One region of the Mesorhizobium onobrychidis genome, then DNA from elsewhere that is predicted to be linked to it. Evidence: predicted binding sites of a transcription regulator. Region 1 holds the regulator's gene; each other region holds the start of a gene.
The links. The regulator LexA, encoded in region 1, represses DNA repair genes until DNA is damaged. The targets are predictions, from matches to a motif close to TGTTCNNNNTGTGTTCNG.

Region 1 (4,187 bases):
CGTTCGAAACCAGCATCGAGACCTCGGAGCGGCTCGCGACGATGATGCCGGCAGACCGGCTGCTGGTCAGCGAGAGCGGTATTTTCTCGCACGAAGACTGCCGCAGGCTGGAACGGAGCGACATCGGTACGTTCCTCGTCGGCGAGAGCCTGATGCGGCAACAGAATGTGGCCACTGCGACGCGCCTGCTTTTGACGGGCAAGGCGCCCGCCATTGCATCGGCCCGAAAATCGGAATCGATTTTCGGAGAGCACGATGCATAGATTCAAAGTGTTAAAGCGTACTTTGCGCGTCCAGACAGACGCACGTCGCTCTAAGGTGACCTGACGATGACGGCCGCCCTCACCCATCTTGGCGCGAAAGGCGAAGCCAATATGGTCGATGTCGGCGACAAGGCGGAGACGACGCGCACGGCAATCGCCGAAGGTCTTGTCGCGATGCGGCCCGAAACGCTGAAGATGATTCTCGACGGCGATGCCAAGAAGGGCGACGTGCTGGGCACGGCGCGCATCGCCGGCATCATGGCGGCCAAGAGGACGCATGAGCTGATCCCGCTCTGCCATCCGCTGCTGTTGACCAAGGTATCCGTTGACATCGAACCGGACGCGACGCTGCCAGGCCTGAAGGTCACGGCGCTGGCCCGCGTCACAGGTAAGACCGGCGTCGAGATGGAAGCGCTGACCGCCGTCTCGGTCGCCTGCCTGACCATCTATGACATGGCCAAGGCGGTCGACCGCGCCATGGTGATCTCGGGCATCAGGCTGGTGGAAAAGACCGGCGGCAAATCCGGCGACTACAAGGCGGACGCCAAGGGGGCAGGCCAATAATGGCACTGCTTCCGGTCGCCGAGGCGCTCGAGCGCCTGCTTGAGGATGCTGCGCCCTTGCACGCTGAATGCGTCGCCCTGATGGACGCCGCCGACCGCGTGCTGGCGGAGCCGCTTCTGGCGCTCCACACCCAGCCGCCGTTCAACGCGTCCGCCATGGACGGCTATGCCGTGCGGGCCGAGGACGTCGCGTCCGTGCCCGCAAGACTTTCGGTGATCGGCATGGCGCCGGCCGGACGCGGCTTTGCCGGAACAGTCGGCCCGGCGCAGGCCGTGCGCATCTTCACCGGCGCGCCGCTTCCTGCAGGCGCCGACACCATCGTCATCCAGGAGAATGTCCGCGACCGCGGCGGCGGCAGCGTCGAAGTGACCGCGTCGACGGTTGAAGGCCGCAACATCCGCCGCCTCGGGCTCGATTTCTCGAAGGGCGACGTCCTGCTGGAGAAAGGCCGCCCGCTTGATCCGGCGGCATTGTCGCTGGCGGCGTCGGCCAACCACCCGCAGGTCAGCGTGGTGAAACGGCCGCTGGTCGCCATCATCGCCACCGGCGATGAATTGCTGCCGCCGGGCAGCGACCTTGGCCCCGACCAGATCATCTCGTCCAATGCCTATGGCGTCGCCGCCGCGGCCCGCTCGGTCGGCGCCAGCGCGCTCGATCTCGGCATCGCCCCCGACCGCAAGGAGGCGATCGCCACGCTGGTGAAACAAGCGGTCGACGCAGGCGCCGACGTCATCGTCACGCTGGGCGGCGCCTCGGTCGGCGACCATGACCTGGTCCATGACGTGCTGACCGGTGAAGGCATGACGCTCGATTTCTGGAAAATCGCCATGCGGCCCGGCAAGCCGCTGATGTTCGGGCGGCTGGGCGACATCCGCTGCATCGGCCTGCCTGGCAATCCGGTGGCGAGCCTGGTCTGCACGCAGCTCTTTCTGAAGCCGCTGCTTGCGCGGCTCGGCGGCCGCGCCTTCCGGCAGGACATGCGTCAGGCGCGGCTCGGCGCCGCCATGCCGGCCAACGATCTCAGGCAGGACTATGCACGCGCCGTGGTGAGCGAAGAAGCCGGCACGCTGCTGGCGACCCCGTTCGGCATCCAGGATTCCTCGATGCTCAAAATGCTGGCCGACGCCAACGGGCTGATCGTGCGCGAGCCATTCGCTCCCCCAGCCGCGACGGGCGCCGCGTGCAGCGTGCTGATGCTACGCTGAACAAAACGTCAACACATTCATTAAACTTTAAACGGTTGCGGAACACAACTGGAACAGATAGTGTTTGTTCTGGGTTTGTTTTTCTGATTCTGTTGGGGGTCGCGATGCTGACACGCAAACAACATGAACTGCTGATGTTCATCCACGAGCGGCTGAAGGAAAGCGGCATTCCGCCCTCGTTCGACGAGATGAAGGAAGCGCTCGACCTCGCCTCGAAGTCGGGGATCCATCGGCTGATCACGGCACTGGAGGAGCGCGGTTTCATTCGCCGCCTGCCCAACCGCGCCCGCGCGCTGGAGGTGCTGCGCCTGCCCGATTCGATCGCGCCCGGCCTCAATGCGGCGCGCAAATTCTCGCCAAGCGTCATTCAGGGCAGCCTTGGGCAGGGCAGCCTCGGACGACAGATCAAGCCGGCGCCTTCACGCATGCCTGCGGCCGGCAACGACGATGACGTCGTTGCCACCGTCTCGATCCCGGTGATGGGCCGCATTGCTGCCGGTGTGCCGATCGACGCCATCCAGCACCAGACGCATTCGATCTCGGTGCCACCGGACATGATCACCGGCGGCACGCACTACGCGCTGGAGGTCAAGGGTGATTCGATGATCGAGGCCGGCATTTTCGACGGCGACACGGTTATCATCCGCAACGCCGACACCGCCCAGCCTGGCGAGATCATCGTCGCCTTGGTCGACGAGGAGGAAGCGACGCTGAAGCGGTTCCGCCGCAAAGGTGCCTCGATCGCACTGGAAGCCGCCAATCCGGCCTACGAGACGCGCATCTTCGGGCCGGACCGGGTCAAGGTGCAAGGCAAGCTCGTTGGACTGATCCGGCGTTACTGAACGGCAGGCTTTTTGGGTTTCTCGGCCCTGCGGTATGGCGGCAGGCCCCTTGCCTCGCGCGAAAATCTCCGCTGCTCATGCCAAGGCCTATATGGCTGTCTGACGGCAAAATGGATTTCTGCGCGCGTCGTCGCCGATAGCGGATCGAAGAAGACGGCGGCACTGCCCATGCGAGCGAGCTGCCGTTTTGTGACGACGAGAACCAGCGGATTGCGGCAGGGATTGTAATAGGCTGTGGCATCGTCGATGACGATCAAATCCGCAAAGGCACAGGCTGGCCGTGCGGTTTTGCGGTCGTCGGCGAGCGCGATGATCGCGCCGGACGGGTGCCGGGCGAGGCACAGGCCGGCAGTGCAGTAGAAGGGCGCTCCCGGCGGCAGGTCGGCCGGGTCGGCGATGTCGAACCGCACGTCTCCTTTTTCGAATGTCTCCGGCTCGACAATGGTCGCTGAAACCAGCGCATGTTTCCAGTTGTCGGTGGTGAATTCGTTCGACCGCACCCGGTTGACGGCAAGTTCGCCGCCGCCGATCGGCAGCGCCACCAGATGCGCATCTTCCGAAATCAGCACGTCGGGGGTGCGCGTCTCGGAAATCGTCAGCAAGCCGGCGAGCGCAAAGGGAAGTGCCGCAAGCCGCAACCATGTCGTCGCCATCGTGGCGATGACCAGGGCGACCGCCACCAGCAGAACCGACTGCAACGAGATCAGCCCGACTGCATCGACCGGCGACCGCTCGGAGATCCATCCCGATATTGCAATCATGGCCGTCAGCCCCTTGCCCATCATGTATAGGAAAGGGCCGTCGAAGCCGAAAGGCATTGCCAAGGCGCTGACGACGGCCAGGAACATGACGACCGTGACGATCGGCATGACGGCCAGATTGGCGAACAGGCTGAGCGGCGAGACGCGCTGGAAGTGCCAGATGGCGAAGAGCGCGGTGGCGCTGCCGGCAATGATGGAGGTCATTGCGATGGTACCTGTACCAGCGGCGAGTTTTCGCGTGACGAAAGCGATCGGTGACCGTCGCTGTGGCGGCGTCGTGGCCTTGTCGGCACGATAGTCGGACCAGCCGGCATAGGCGCCCACGAGAGCAGCGGTCGCGGCGAAGGACATCTGGAAGCTTGGGCCGACCACCTCGTGCGGCGACACGACGATGACAGCGATGGCTGAAATCGTCAGATTGCGCATGGTGAGTGCCGCCCGGTCGAACAGCACGGCGACAAGCATTACCGCCAGCATGATGAAGCTGCGTTCAGCCGCGACCACGATACCGGAAAAGATCAGATAGGCAGCGATGGAAACGAGTGCGGCAGC
Region 2 (4,187 bases), 1.9 Mb from region 1:
CGACAGAGGGGGTCGCTTCGGCTGGCGCGACGCGGTATCGGATAATACGTCGAATGAAAGAGGAGGTTGGCGCTTCACGCGCGGCTACCCCCTCAGGCCTGCCGGCCATCTCCCCCTCAAGGGGGGAAAGCGCGACGATGGACCATCGCTTAATCCAGACCCGAAAAACTCTCTTCGTCGAGCACTTCGGTTCCGCCAAGCCGGAACGGTGCGAAGGACGCGCGGTGCAGCCGCGCCACCGGTCCATGCAGCTCGATCGCGGCACGGTGGCGGACTGTGGCGTAGCCCATATGGAGTTCGAAACCGTAATGCGCGTGATGGCTGCCGCAGCCGCACATCATGCGGTCGCGCATCACCTTGGCGACGATCGAGGCGGCGGCGATCGACTGCGAGCGCTGGTCGCCCTTGATCAGCGCTCTGCCTTCACATGGCAGTCCGGGTGGCACGTCGCGCCCGTCGGCCAGGGCCAGCTTTGGCTGCACCGAGAGCCCGACCAAAGCGCGACGCATCGCCTCGAGGCTTGCCTTGAGAATATTGCTGCCATCGATGCCTTCCGCGCTGACCGAAGCCATCGACACGCCAAGAGCGGAGCCGAGGATTTTCAGGAACAGCGCCTCGCGCTGCAAATGGCTAAGGCGCTTGGAATCGTCGAGGCCGTCGGGAATGTTGGCGGGATCGAGCACCACCGCTGCCGCCACGACCGGCCCGGCGAGCGGGCCACGGCCCGCCTCGTCCATTCCCGCCACCGGCCATAGGCCTTCGGCCATCGCCTTCGTCTCGAAGGAGAAATCGGGTCTCTCGACGATTTCGAAGAGAAGCGGAGAATCAGAGCGCGCGCGAGCCATGTTGCGGCGAGGTTCGCATCGGCTCCGATTCTCCGCAAGCCCCTCCGGGTCGGGTGAGGCACCGGACCCGGAGGGCACCGTCTGCAAGCCCGGGGACAGGACAGGCCGGACGGGATTTTTTTCATGTGCAGCCGGCAACGGCGGCACATGATGTCTTCAAAGCAACATCAGTTGCTCGGTTGCCTTGGCCGCAGCGACGAACTGGTCGGTCCTGAGCGACCGCCGCTCGGCGTTGAGGCCAAGCCTTTTGGCGGCGATCTCGAAGCGCCGGCCGATCTGCCAGGCATAGGGACCGGAGCCTTTCATCCGCTTGCCCCATTCCGAATCGTAATCCTTGCCGTCGCGCATTGAGCGGATCAGCGACATGACGTGGCGATAGCGGTCGGGATAGTGGCGCAGCAGCCAGTCCTTGAAGATCGGCGCCACCTCCAGCGGCAGACGCAGCAGGACATAGCCTGCCTCGCGCGCTCCCGCCGCGTAAGCCGAATCGAGGATGCGCTCCATCTCCTGGTCGGTCAGGCCGGGAACGATCGGCGCGACCATGACAGAGGCCGGAATGCCGGCATCCGAAAGCTGCCTGATCGCCTCCAGCCGCTTGGTTGGCGTCGACGCGCGGGGTTCCATGGTGCGCGCCAGCATGCGGTCGAGCGTCGTCACCGATAGCGCCACCTTGGCCAGTCCGCGTTCGGCCATGCGCGCCAGAATGTCGATGTCGCGCGTCACCAGCGCCGATTTGGTGACGATGCCGACCGGGTGGCCGCGCGCCTCCAGCACTTCGAGGATCTCGCGCATGATCCGGTACTGCTTCTCGATCGGCTGGTAGGGATCGGTGTTGGTGCCGATGGCGATGGTGCGCGGCTGATAGCCGTCCTTCGACAGTTCCTTGTCGAGCAGCCGCGCCGCATCCGGCTTGGCGAACAGCTTCGATTCGAAATCCAGCCCCGGCGACAGGCCCATGAAGCTGTGCGTCGGACGGGCGAAGCAATAGACGCAGCCGTGTTCGCAGCCGCGATAGGGGTTGATCGAGCGGTCGAAGGAAATGTCGGGCGATTCGTTGCGGGTGATGATGGTGCGCGGCTTCTCGACCTGCACCTCGGTCTTGAACGGCGGCAGCTCCTCCAGCGAATTCCAGCCATCGTCGAACACATGCCGGCTGACCGGTTCGAACCGGCCGGACGGGTTGATGCCGGCGGATCGGCCGCGATTGCGCTCGGGGCGGATACGGACGCCGCTCTGCTCGATCATTGCATTGGCCATCTCGGCTCTTCCAGCCCCGAAGGCGGCAATGTCGGCACGTACGATCTGTTCCATTTTCGCCCTCTCCCAAGGACTGTCGGTTGGCTGTCGAATCGCTCTGTTCATGAAAATAATCCTATTTTATCGATTGGAACAAATCAAGAACATTTTTATGACGCAATGCAAAAACTGGCGCTGCCCCCGGCTTTCCGCTATTCGGCTAACGATGCTCAGCGTTCTCATCCAGACCCTGAATGACGAAGAGAGACTTGCCCGCACGCTCGCCTCGCTGATCGGCGGCGCGGTCGAGGGCGTGGTGCGCGATGTCATCGTTTGCGACACCGGCTCGACCGACCAGACGCACCGCGTTGCCGAACATGCCGGCTGCCTTTATGTGGCGAGCGGCGGCATTGCTGCCGGCATCAGGCAGGCCAAGGGCGACTGGCTGCTGCTGCTGGAGCCGGGCGCGCGGTTGGCGGAAGGCTGGATCGACGAGGTCGTCGCCCACACGGCCCGGCAAACGATGCCGGCGCGGTTTTCGCGGGCGCGCGGCAGTCGCGTGCCGTTCCTGTCGCGGGTGTTTTCGGGAAACCGGGCACTGGCAGAAGGGCTGGTGATCAGCAAGCGTCAGGCCGCGGCCTTATCGAAAAACGCCCGCAGCGCCGAAGCCATCGCGCGCGGCCTTGCGACCAAGAGGCTCGACGCCGAGATCTGGGTGGCGCCGGCGAAGTGACGGTCGTCACTCTCCCCATAGCGGGCGAGGGAACGTCGCGTCCTTCGCCAGCCCGAGAGGAAGGCGACATGGGGCCGGGGATTCAGCCATTGCCGAGGGGCCCAACGATCTCGATGCCCTCGGCTAGTGTTCCGTCTCTAACGAAAGGATTCCCTTTAGCTCTCTGATGTGCGAGTCAGAGGGCATGTCAACTGAATCGGGCATCCGGTTGTCTCCTGAGGATCGGGCGACGCTGGAAGGTTGGGTGGCGGACCGCAACTCGCCACAGAAATGGGTTTGGCGGGCGCGGATCGTGCTGATGTGGGCGGACGGCGACGGCGTCACCGCGATTGTACGGGCGACCGGCAAAACCAAGCGAACCGCCTATCGCTGGCGTGATCGTTACGTTGCGTGCGGCATTGAGGGGCTGAAGCGGGATGCCAGCCGGCCGAGCCGCAAGCCGCCGCTTTCGGCCGAGGTGATCAAGCGTGTGGTGGATATGACGCTGCATCAGAAGCCGCCGGCGAGCACCCATTGGTCGGTGCGCAAGCTCGCCAAGGTGGTGGGGCTCAGCCCGTCGAGCGTGCAGCGCATCTGGGCAGCGCACGGGCTGAAGCCGCATCTGATCAAAAAATTCAAGCTGTCCAATGACAAGGCGTTCGTCGAGAAGGTCCAGGACGTCGTCGGCCTTTATCTCAACCCGCCGGACAAAGCCCTGGTGCTTTGCGTCGACGAGAAGAGCCAAATCCAGGCGCTCGACCGCACGCAGCCGGGGCTGCCCATCAAGAAGGGGCGGGCCGGCACGATGACCCATGACTACAAGCGCAACGGCACCACGACACTGTTTGCCGCCCTCGACGTGGCCACCGGCAAGGTCATCGGCGAATGCATGCCGCGACACCGCCACCAGGAGTTCCTGCGCTTCCTGCGCACGATCGATCGCAACACGCCCAAGCACTTCGCCCTGGATTTGGTGGTCGACAACTACGCCACCCACAAGCATCCCAAGGTCAAAGCCTGGCTTGCCCGGCATAAGCGCTTCCGCCTCCACTTCACGCCGACCTCTGGCTCCTGGCTGAACCAGGTCGAGCGCTTCTTCGGGCTCATCACCGACGACGCCATCCGCCGCGGCGTCTTCCGCAGCGTGACCGACCTGACGATCGCGATCGAGGCCTACCTGGAGCATCACAATGCCGACCCCAAACCCTTCATCTGGGCCGCCAAGGCTGCTGACATCCTTGAAAAGGTCGCACGAGGGCGTCGAGTGTTAGAGTCACAACACTAGTGCTGCTGCGACCAGCTTGCGGTCCAACGTGGCGAGCGGAAGCGTTCGCTCGAGAGCCAGTGACAGGTACACGGCATCGTAGGCGCTCAGCCCGTGGCTTGTAGCCAGC
Region 3 (4,187 bases), 760 kb from region 1:
CGGGATAGATCAGCGAGCCTTGCAGCGACGGCGGCGTGTAGCGGCCCTCGTAGCGCAGTTTCAGCAATTCGATCCGGCAGGCCAGTTGGTCGAACATGGTGATGCCCCACATGTCGGCCCCGGTCAGCGGCTTCGGATTGAAGCTCATATCCGAAGCCGGCTGCGTCGGCGAGGTGTGGTCGCCCTCGATCGCGCCGCCCGGCGCCGGCACTTCGTTGACCGGGACGATCGGCTCGCCGCTGCGCCGGTCGAGTACATAGAGGTCGCCCTGCTTGGTCGGCCCGACCAGCGCCGGCACGACGCCGCCGGCCGTGGTGATGTCGACCAGCGTCGGCTGCGCCGGCACGTCCATGTCCCACAGATCATGATGCACGGTCTGCCGCACCCAGCGCAATTGGCCGGTGTTGAGGTCGAGCGCGGTGATCGAGGAGGAGAATTTCTCGACATTGGCGCTGCGTCCCATGCCGAGCTGGTCGGGCGTCTGATTGCCGAGCGGCACATAGAGCAAGCCGAGCTTCTCGTCGGCGCTCGCCGTCGACCACATGTTGGGCGAGTTGTGGGTATAGGTCTGACCCGGCGCCAGTGGCGTCGTCTGGTCCGGATTGCCGGAATCCCAGTTCCAAATCAGGGCGCCGGTGTCGACGTCGAAGGCGCGGATGACGCCGGACGGCTCCTGCGTTGAATAATTATCGTTGACCGCGCCGCCGACGATGATCTTGTTGGCGACGATCAGCGGCGCCGAAGTCGAATAATAATAGCCCGGCTTCGGATATGGCATGTTGGCGAGCAGGTTCAGCGTGCCGCCTTCGGCAAATGTGGGACAGACCTGGCCATTCGCGGCGTCGAGCGCGATCAGCCGAGCGTCGGATGTCGGCAGATAGATGCGTGCCGCACAAGGCTGGCCGGCGGCGATCTTGGCATCGGCATAATAGGACACGCCGCGGCAGGTCTGGTGCTGGCGGTCCTTGTCCAGCTTGACCTTGGGATCGAAGCGCCATTTCTCCTTGCCGGTCGCGGCGTCGATAGCGATGGCGAAATTGTGCGGCGTGCAGATGTAGAGCGTGTCGGCAACCTTCAACGGCGTCACCTGATAGGTCGTCTCACTGACGTCGTCGGGCCCTTTCACATCGCCGGTGCGATAGGTCCAGGCCGGCTGCAAATTGGCAACGTTTTCGGGGGTGATCTGGTCGAGCGGCGAATAGCGCTGGCCGTACGTCGTGCGACCGTAATAGTGCCATTCGCCGCCTGGCACGTTGCCGCCGAGATCGGCGGTCGGCGTCACCTTGTCGGTGTTGAGTTCGCCGGCAATATCCTTTGGATCGGTCGTCATCGAATAGCCGGCGACGCCGATCGACGCCAGCACGGCGAGGATCAGCGGCGCGCGTCCATCGGGACCGGTGAGCCCGCCCCGCGCCCACGGTGTCAGCAGCCACAACGCGATAAGCACGATAATGCCGCCGCGCGGACCGAGCTCCCACCAGTCGAAGCCGGTTTCCCAGACCGCCCAGCAAAGCGTGCCGATGACGATCGCCGCGTACAGCCACAGCGCCATGGATTTGCGCCTGTAGAGCAGCCAGGCAGCGACGAGGAAGGCTATGCCGGCAATGATGTAATACCAACTGCCGCCTAGCGAAGCTAACCAGATGCCGCCGCCGCCGAGTACCAGGCCGATGAGGAAAAGGATGAGGGAGGTGATGACGACAGCCAAAACGATGCTCCTTCGACTGGTGCGCGCTTCGCACGCGTCAATGGGCAACCCGGCATTGCGTTCCTGCCCCGAGCACAACTTTCTCCGGCCCGGCATGGCTGTCAAGCAGGCTGGCGCTATAGGTGGTGTTCTACCGGATTTGTAACTCCCCCGCCTGGATTGAGAACAAAACGGAGACACTTCTGGCCTTTCGCTGCCGAATCACTACATTCGGGGACAATGTCCGGCTTTTCGGAAGACATGCCCTTTTTTGACGAACCGAATGCGCGGCCCACGGCCCCGTCCGGCATTGCCGCGCGCGCCATGGCTGCCCGCAGCGGCCACACCAATGCGCCCGACTATCTGAACGGGCTCAACCCCGAACAGCGGCTGGCGGTGGAAACCACCGAGGGTCCGGTTCTGGTGCTGGCCGGCGCCGGCACCGGCAAGACGCGTGTCTTGACCACCCGCATCGCTCACATCCTCGCCACGAAGAGAGCCTTCCCGTCGCAGATCCTCGCCGTCACCTTCACCAACAAGGCCGCGCGCGAAATGAAGCAGCGCATTGGCCTGCTGATCGGCGACGGCAATGTCGAAGGCATGCCGTGGCTCGGCACCTTCCACTCGATTGGAGTGAAGCTGCTGCGCCGCCACGCCGAGCTTGCCGGGCTCAAATCCGACTTCACCATTCTCGACACCGACGACGTCGTGCGCCTGATCAAGCAGCTCATCCAGGCCGAAGGGCTGGACGACAAGCGCTGGCCGGCCAAGCAGTTCGCCCAGATGATCGACGGCTGGAAGAACAAGGGGCTTGGCCCCGCCGACATTGCCGAGGGCGACGCCCGCGCCTTCGCCAACGGCAAGGGCCGCGAGCTCTACAAGGCCTATCAGGAGCGGCTGAAGACGCTGAACGCCTGCGACTTCGGCGACCTCCTGTGCCACCCGATCCGCATCTTCCGCGACAATCCGGACGTGCTGAAGGAGTACCACAAGCGCTTCAAATACATTCTCGTCGACGAGTACCAGGACACCAACACCGCCCAATACATGTGGCTGCGCCTGCTGGCCCAGCGGCCGGACGCCAAGCCGATCTCCCCCCTTGAGGGGGAGATGTCCGGCAGGACAGAGGGGGGTGCCTCGCGCCGACAGGCTGGAGGGACAGCGCCCCCCTCTGTCGCCTCCGGCGACATCTCCCCCTCTAGGGGGGAGATTGGGCGCTCCTCATCCGAAGGCCGAGCTAGGTCCACCGTAAACATTTGCTGCGTCGGCGACGACGATCAATCCATCTATGGCTGGCGCGGGGCCGAGGTCGACAACATCCTGCGCTTCGACAAGGATTTCCCCGGCGCCGCGATCATCCGGCTGGAGCGCAACTACCGCTCCACCGCGCACATCCTCGGCACCGCCTCCCACCTCATCGCCCACAATGAAGGCCGCTTCGGCAAGACGCTGTTCACCGAAAAAGTCGCCGAGGACGACGAGAAGGTGCATGTCCATGCCGCCTGGGATTCCGAGGAAGAGGCCCGCGCCGTTGGCGAAACCATCGAAGCCTACCAGCGGCAGAAGCACAATCTCAACGATATGGCCATTCTCGTCCGCGCCTCCTTCCAGATGCGCGAATTCGAGGATCGTTTCGTCACGCTCGGCCTCAACTATCGCGTCATCGGCGGCCCGCGCTTCTACGAGCGCCTCGAAATCCGCGATGCGCTGGCCTTCTTCCGCGTCGTTGCCCAAGGTGCCGACGATCTCGCCTTCGAGCGCATCGTCAACGTGCCGAAGCGCGGGCTGGGCGAAGCCACCATCCGCCAGATCCACGACACCGCCAGGACGCTCCGCATTCCGATGCTGGAGGCTGCGGAAAAACTCGCCGAGAGCGACGAACTGAAGCCGAAGCCGCGCGCAGCATTGCGCGAAGTCGCCGCCAATTTCGAGCGCTGGCAGAAGGCGCTGGAGACCACGCCGCACACCGAGCTCGCCGAGACCATCCTGGAAGAGAGCGGCTACACCGACATGTGGAAGAACGACCGCTCGGCGGAAGCTCCCGGCCGGCTGGAAAACCTCAAAGAACTGATCCGCTCCATGGAGGAGTACGAATCGCTGCGCTCGTTCCTCGAACATGTCGCGTTGGTGATGGACGCCGAGCAGAACGCCGAGCTCGACGCCGTCAACATCATGACGCTGCATTCGGCCAAGGGCCTGGAATTCGAGACCGTTTTTCTCCCTGGTTGGGAGGAAGGTCTTTTTCCACACCAGCGCGCGCTCGACGAGGGCGGCCGCTCCGGGCTGGAGGAAGAACGGCGGTTGGCCTATGTCGGCCTGACCCGCGCCAAGAAGAACCTGCATTTGTGGTTCGTCTCCAACCGCCGTATCCACGGCCTGTGGCAATCGACCATCCCGTCGCGCTTCCTTGATGAACTGCCGGAGGCCCATGTCGAGGTCGCTGAGAGCGGCAACTCCTATGGCGGCTACGGCAATGCCTATGGCGGCGGGTCTTTCGCCT

Region 2: the regulator LexA is predicted to act here: its motif matches at 2,231-2,248, upstream of IHQ72_RS30235 (PA0069 family radical SAM protein).
Region 3: the regulator LexA is predicted to act here: its motif matches at 1,870-1,887, upstream of IHQ72_RS17150 (ATP-dependent helicase).

Annotation. Positions count from the first base shown of each region.
Region 1 is NZ_CP062229.1:4,209,400-4,213,586, reverse strand. Features, by position in the region: gene trpC (indole-3-glycerol phosphate synthase TrpC) at 1-263, shown strand, start outside; gene moaC (cyclic pyranopterin monophosphate synthase MoaC) at 330-827, shown strand; gene IHQ72_RS20900 (molybdopterin molybdotransferase MoeA) at 827-2,032, shown strand; gene lexA (transcriptional repressor LexA) at 2,137-2,874, shown strand; gene IHQ72_RS20890 (ComEC/Rec2 family competence protein) at 2,868-4,187, opposite strand, start outside.
Region 2 is NZ_CP062229.1:6,101,867-6,106,053, reverse strand. Features, by position in the region: gene rnhB (ribonuclease HII) at 150-845, opposite strand; gene IHQ72_RS30235 (PA0069 family radical SAM protein) at 1,002-2,156, opposite strand; gene IHQ72_RS30230 (glycosyltransferase) at 2,308-2,814, shown strand; gene IHQ72_RS30225 (IS630 family transposase) at 2,999-4,078, shown strand; gene IHQ72_RS30220 (PIN domain-containing protein) at 4,165-4,187, opposite strand, start outside.
Region 3 is NZ_CP062229.1:3,451,477-3,455,663, reverse strand. Features, by position in the region: gene IHQ72_RS17155 (glucose/quinate/shikimate family membrane-bound PQQ-dependent dehydrogenase) at 1-1,708, opposite strand, end outside; gene IHQ72_RS17150 (ATP-dependent helicase) at 1,928-4,187, shown strand, end outside.